Regions from separate parts of the Aureimonas phyllosphaerae genome, predicted to be linked through region 1. Evidence: predicted binding sites of a transcription regulator. Region 1 holds the regulator's gene; the other holds the start of a gene.
The links. Region 1 encodes HrcA, which represses chaperone genes, less so after heat shock. Its sites were predicted from a motif close to GTTAGCACTCNCNNNNNGNGAGTGCTAAC; they were not measured.

Region 1 (3,203 bases):
ACGTCGCAGTCGACGGTGATCTGGCGCTCGCCGAGCGCCTGAAGGTTGACGACGGCGCGGAGCGAGCGGCCGATCAGGCGCTGGATCTCCTGCGTGCGGCCGGACTGCTTGCCGGCGGCCGCCTCGCGGCGCATGCGCTCGCCCGTGGCGCGCGGCAGCATGCCATATTCGGCCGTGACCCAGCCCTTGCCGGTGTTCTTCAGCCAGCCGGGGACGCGCTCCTCGAGGCTGGCGGCGCAGAGCACGTGCGTATCGCCGAACTTGACGAGGCAGGAGCCCTCGGCGTGGCGCGAGACGCCGCGCTCCAGCGAGACGGGCCGCAATTCGTCGTTCTGGCGTTTGGAAGGCCGCATGGAGTGTCCGCTCGGGCTGGGTAAGGTGTTGCGGTCTCCTTAACGCATACCATCGGCGACCGGAAGCGGCGGCGCCGATTATGCGCCGCCGGCCGCCGCGAGCACCCGTCAGCCCGCCCGTGCGGCGACCTCGGCGATCTCGCGCACGCACGTCTCGATCAGCCGCTCGCGCAGGGCGAGCGTCTGCCAGCCGTGGTCGCCGCCAGGATAGGACGTCAGCCGCGCCTCCGGCCAGACGGCATGGTAGCGCTCGGCATAGCGGAACGGCACCACCTCGTCGGCCTCGCCGTGATGGAGGAAGACGGGACCGCGATAGGCCGAGAGGCCCGCATAGGCGTCGTAGCCCTCCATGCCGCGCACGAAGGCGGGACCGATCGCCTGGCCGTTCACGTCGAACGGCTCGCCGGCGAGGATCGAACCATAGGGCCGACCCAGGATTTTGCCGTTCGCCACCTCGTCGACGCTCGCGGCGGCTGGGGCGAGGAGGGTGAGGCTCGCGATCGTGTCGGGCCGGCGGCCGGCGAGCGTCGCCGATTCCATCCCGCCCAGCGAATGGCCGACCAGGTGCACCGGAGGGGGCGCGAGGTCGCACATGGCCGACAACTGCGCCAGTTCGTCCGGTACGTTCACGTCGAAGAAGCGGCCGTCGCTCTCGCCATGACCGGCGCGGTCGAAGCTCACGACGTCGAAGCCCTTGGCGGCCAGCGCCCGCGCCAGTTCGACGAACATGCGGTTGTTGCCCATCCGGTTGCTGGAAAAGCCGTGCGCCAGGAGGACGTGGCCGGCATGGCCGCCGGGGTAGCGTGTGCCGCGAAGCGTCAGGTCGCCGTGCTGGAGTTCGAGGGGTTCCATGGGGCTTCGCGTCCTGTCGGATTTCGGTCTCGTCTAGCTAGATCGGATCGCACCCGAGGCCACCGTCGCGGTCCCGCGCGTCCCGATCGGCAGGACGGTGCGCAGGTCCCCCGATTTCCCCGCGCCTGCGCCATCGCGGCGCTTGGCCGGGCCCACGCCGATCCATATATTCGGGACCGTCATGAAGTTCGGCCCCTCGCTCTCCCTCCCGCGTGATCCCCTGGATCGGCGCCTCGACCTCGGGCAGGCGCTCGACGAGCGCTCGCGCGAGATCTTTCGGCTGATCGTCGACAGCTATCTCGAATCGGGCGAGCCGGTCGGCTCGCGCAACCTGTCGCGCCTCCTGACCAACCAGCTTTCGCCCGCCTCGATCCGCAACGTCATGTCGGACCTCGAGGCGCTCGGCCTGATCTACGCGCCGCATGTCTCGGCGGGACGCCTGCCGACCGAGATCGGCCTGCGCTTCTTCGTCGACGCCTTCCTCGAAACCGGCGACCTGCCGGAGCGCGAGCGCCTTGAGATCGAGGAGCGCGTGCGGGCCGAAGGCGAGCGTCGTCCCGTCGACGCGCTTCTGACCGAGGCCTCGCAGCTTCTTTCCGGCCTGTCGCGCGGGGCGGGGATCGTGCTGGCCTCCAAGGCCGACATCCGGCTGAAGCACATCGAGTTCGTGCGCCTCGATGCGACGCGCGCGCTGGTCGTGCTCGTCGGCGAAAACGGCGAGGTCGAGAACCGCGTCCTCGAACTGACGCCCGGCATCACCGCCTCGCAGCTCGTGGAAGCCGCCAATTTCCTCAACGCACATGTCGTCGGGCGCACGCTCGGTGAGGCGCGCGCCCGCATCGCCGCCTTGAAGGACGACACCGCCCGCGCGCTCGACCGCCTGTCGCAGGAACTCGTCGAGGCGGGGCTCGCCGTGTGGTCGGGCGAGGGTGCGGGCACGCCGTCCCGCCTCATCGTGCGCGGTCGCGCCAACCTTCTCGACAGCGTCACCGCGGCCCCCGACCTCGAACGCCTGCGCCACCTCTTCGACGATCTCGAATCGAAGAGCTCGATCATGGAGCTCATCGATCTCGCCGAAGCCGGCAACGGCGTGCGCATCTTCATCGGGTCGGAGAACAAGCTGTTCTCGATGTCGGGCTCGTCGCTGGTGATCGCGCCCTACAGCGACGGCGACGACCGGGTGATCGGCGCCGTCGGCGTGATCGGCCCGACGCGCCTCAACTATCGGCGCATCGTGCCGATGGTGGACTACACCGCCCGGCTCGTCTCGCGCCTTCTTTCGGGCACCGCGCCGCCCCGTCGGCCTTGATTTTCCGCCCGCCCCATTCGATATCCCGCACCGACCCATTCCCGGCCGCGACGGCCGTCGACCCATCGCGTCGACGGCGGGAACTGGCCCGATCTTCCCATGACGAAGGAGCGCCCTCTTCGATGACGAGCGACACCGACAAGACGGCAGGCGAACGCCAGGGCGAGGCGGCGACGACGGGCGGACAGGCCTTCTTCAAGGGCGGCGGCAGCGCCGGGGCGACCGCCGGCGACATGAACGCGCCGCACATCGAGACGCCGACGGGCGATGACGATACGGTCCCGACCTGGGGCGGCAACCACGCCACTGACGCCGACCGCGCCCGCGTCGCCGAACTCGAGACCGAGAATGCCGACGTCAAGGACCGCCTGCTGCGCCTTGCCGCCGACATGGAGAACCTGCGCCGGCGCACCGAGCGCGAGATCAAGGACGCGCGCCAGTTCGCGGTCGCCAACTTCGCCCGCGACATGCTCTCGGTGTCGGACAATCTCGACCGCGCCATCCAGGCCCTGCCGGCCGGGGCGCGAGAGAGCGGCGACGCCGGCTTCACCGCGCTCGTCGAGGGCGTCGAGATGACCGGCCGCTCCATGCTGTCGGCCATGGAGCGCCACGGCGTGAAGAAGCTCGAGCCGCTCAACCAGCGCTTCGATCCGAACTTCCACCAGGCGATGTTCGAGGTCCCGAACCCG
Region 2 (3,203 bases), 1.2 Mb from region 1:
AGTTCGGCCCCGCGCGCGCGCAGGAAATCGAGATCGCCCTGCCGGCGTGCGCCGAAACGGAAATCATAGCCGACGACGACGTGGCGCGCGCCGAGATCGCGATGCAGCGTCTCGGCGACGAAGGCTTCGGCGGGATGGGCGGCATAGTCGAGATCGAAGGGCTGCTCGACCACCGCCTCGACGCCGAGGAGGCCGAAGAGCCGGGCCTTCAAGGGCGCGGGGGTCAGGCGCTGCACCGGATGCTGCGGCCGGAACACGGTGCGCGGATGCGGCTCGAAGGTGAGCGCGAGGCGCGGCGCGCCGGTCTCGGCGGCGAGCGCCGCGAGCGTCTCGACCACCGCCTGGTGGCCGCGATGGACGCCGTCGAAATTGCCGATCGCGACGACCCCGCCGCGAAGCTCGCGCGGCAGCGCCGCCGCACCCGGAATGCGCTGGGCCGGCCCCGTCATCGGAGCGCGGGCATCACGTAGCGGGCATGGACGCCCCGCGCCAGAAGCTCGGCCGACAGGAGAACGGGATCGCCGATCACCTCGGCCAGTTCGTCGCGGTGGATGCCGTGCGAGATGAAGAGGCAGTCGGCGCCATGGTTCACCGCGCCGAGGACGTCAGTCATCAAGCCATCGCCGATGCACAGGACACGCGCCCCCTCCCCCACGACGCGGCGGGCGACGTCATAGATCGGGGCATGCGGCTTGCCGGCGAGGTGAACCGTGCCGCCGATCGAGGCGTAGACGGCCGCGACGGCCCCGGCGCAGGGGATCAGCTGGTCGCCGATATGGACCACGAGGTCCGGGTTGGCGCAGATCATCGGCAGGCCGCGGCCGGCGCAGCGCTCCAGGAGCGGGCGATAGGTCTCGGGATCTTCCGTGCGGTCGTCGAAGAGGCCGGTGCAGACGATCGCCTCGGCGCCTGTCTCGTCCTCCAGCTGCAGGCCGAGCCCGTCGAAGATGTCGAGGTCGCGCTCAGGGCCGATATGGAGCACGCGGCGCGAACCCGCCTCGATCAGCGCCCGCGTCGCGTCGCCCGAGGTGACGATCGCGTCGAAGCTGTCGCGCGTGACGCCGAGCGCCGCGATCTGGCGCTCGACGCCGCCGGCAAGACGCGGCGAGTTGGTGAGGAGCACGACCCTCTTGCCGGCGCGGCGCGCGCCTGCCAGCGCCGAGACCGCCGCCGCGTGGCTCGCCACCCCGTCGTGGACGACGCCCCAGACGTCGCAGAACAGGGCGTCGTAGCCCGCCAGCACCTCGTCGAGGCTGCGGATCGCGCGCATCGCGCCCTCGGTCATCGGGTGGCTCCGGCTCATGTCCATCGAAGGCCCCCGCGATATCGGAGCGCGGGGGGCGGGGTCAAGCAAGCGGCGGTCTTCCGCGACCTTGTGCGAAGCTGGCGGCACCCTTGACACAGGCGGGGCCGATCTCCTATCTCCCCACTCGTTAGCACTCGCCCACGTCGAGTGCCAGAGATCGGAACGGGTGCGCTCCGGCGGCCCGTTTCTTGTATCAAGCCTTTTGAGAAGGTTCGACTGAGATGGCCAATGTGAACTTCCGCCCCCTGCATGACCGCGTCGTCGTGCGGCGCGTCGAGTCCGAATCGAAGACCGCCGGCGGGATCATCATTCCGGACACCGCCAAGGAGAAGCCGCAGGAAGGCGAAATCGTGGCGGTCGGCGCCGGCGCGCGCGACGAGACCGGCAAGGTCAACCCGCTCGAGGTCAAGGCCGGCGACCGCATCCTGTTCGGCAAGTGGTCGGGCACCGAGATCAAGCTCGGCGGCGAGGACCTCCTGATCATGAAGGAATCCGACATCCTCGGGATCGTCGGCTGACCTCGTCGCCCCAACACATCCTTTCTTTTGAAACGGCGCGAGGCTTCATGAGCCGCGCCGAGGAGACAAGACCATGGCAGCCAAGGACGTAAAGTTCGGTCGTGATGCCCGCGAGCGCATGCTGCGCGGCGTTGACATTCTCGCCGATGCGGTGAAGGTCACGCTCGGCCCCAAGGGCCGCAACGTCGTGATCGACAAGTCGTTCGGCGCTCCGCGGATCACCAAGGACGGCGTGTCCGTCGCCAAGGAGATCGAGCTGGAGGACAAGTTCGAGAACATGGGCGCCCAGATGGTGCGCGAAGTGGCCTCGAAGACCAACGACAAGGCCGGTGACGGCACCACCACCGCGACGGTTCTCGCCCAGGCGATCGTCCGTGAGGGCGCCAAGGCGGTGGCCGCCGGCATGAACCCGATGGACGTCAAGCGCGGCATCGACCAGGCCGTCGCCAAGGTCGTCGAGACGCTCGTCTCCTCGGCCCGCAAGATCGAGACCTCCGACGAGGTCGCCCAGGTCGGCACCATCTCGGCCAACGGCGAGAAGGAAATCGGCCAGATGATCGCCTCGGCGATGCAGAAGGTCGGCAACGAGGGCGTCATCACCGTCGAGGAAGCCAAGACCGCCGAGACCGAGCTCGAGGTCGTCGAGGGCATGCAGTTCGACCGCGGCTACCTCTCGCCGTACTTCGTGACCAACGCCGAGAAGATGGTGGCCGACCTCGAGGACGCCTACATCCTCCTGCACGAGAAGAAGCTCTCCAACCTCCAGGCGATGCTCCCGGTCCTCGAGGCCGTCGTGCAGTCGTCGCGTCCGCTCGTCATCATCGCCGAGGACGTCGAGGGCGAGGCGCTCGCCACGCTCGTCGTCAACAAGCTGCGTGGCGGCCTGAAGATCGCCGCCGTCAAGGCGCCGGGCTTCGGCGATCGCCGCAAGGCGATGCTCGAGGACATCGCGATCCTCACCGGCGGTCAGGTCATCTCCGAAGACCTCGGCATCAAGCTCGAGAACGTCACGCTCGACATGCTCGGCCGCGCCAAGAAGGTCTCCATCACCAAGGAGAACACCACGATCGTCGACGGCAACGGTGAAGCCGACGGCATCAAGGCCCGCGTCTCGCAGATCAAGCAGCAGATCGAGGAGACCACGTCGGACTACGACCGCGAGAAGCTCCAGGAGCGCCTGGCCAAGCTCGCGGGCGGCGTTGCGGTGATCCGCGTCGGCGGCTCGACCGAGGTCGAGGTCAAGGAGAAGAAGGACCGCGTCGACGACGCGCTCAACGCGACCCGCGCGGCCGTGGAAGAGGGCATCGTTCCGGGCGGCGGCGTGGCGCTCCTGCGCGCTTCGAACGCCGTGGACCTCAAGGGCGAGAACGCCGACCAGG

Region 2: the regulator HrcA is predicted to act here: its motif matches at 1,433-1,461, upstream of groES (co-chaperone GroES).

Annotation. Positions count from the first base shown of each region.
Region 1 covers NZ_CP181348.1:1,595,407-1,598,609, forward strand. Annotated here, with positions in the region: gene rph (ribonuclease PH) at 1-353, opposite strand, end outside; gene ACLNGM_RS07445 (alpha/beta fold hydrolase) at 462-1,205, opposite strand; gene hrcA (heat-inducible transcriptional repressor HrcA) at 1,387-2,514, shown strand; gene grpE (nucleotide exchange factor GrpE) at 2,637-3,203, shown strand, end outside.
Region 2 covers NZ_CP181348.1:426,226-429,428, forward strand. Annotated here, with positions in the region: gene ACLNGM_RS01915 (bifunctional riboflavin kinase/FAD synthetase) at 1-449, opposite strand, end outside; gene ACLNGM_RS01920 (TIGR01459 family HAD-type hydrolase) at 446-1,285, opposite strand; gene groES (co-chaperone GroES) at 1,528-1,824, shown strand; gene groL (chaperonin GroEL) at 1,898-3,203, shown strand, end outside.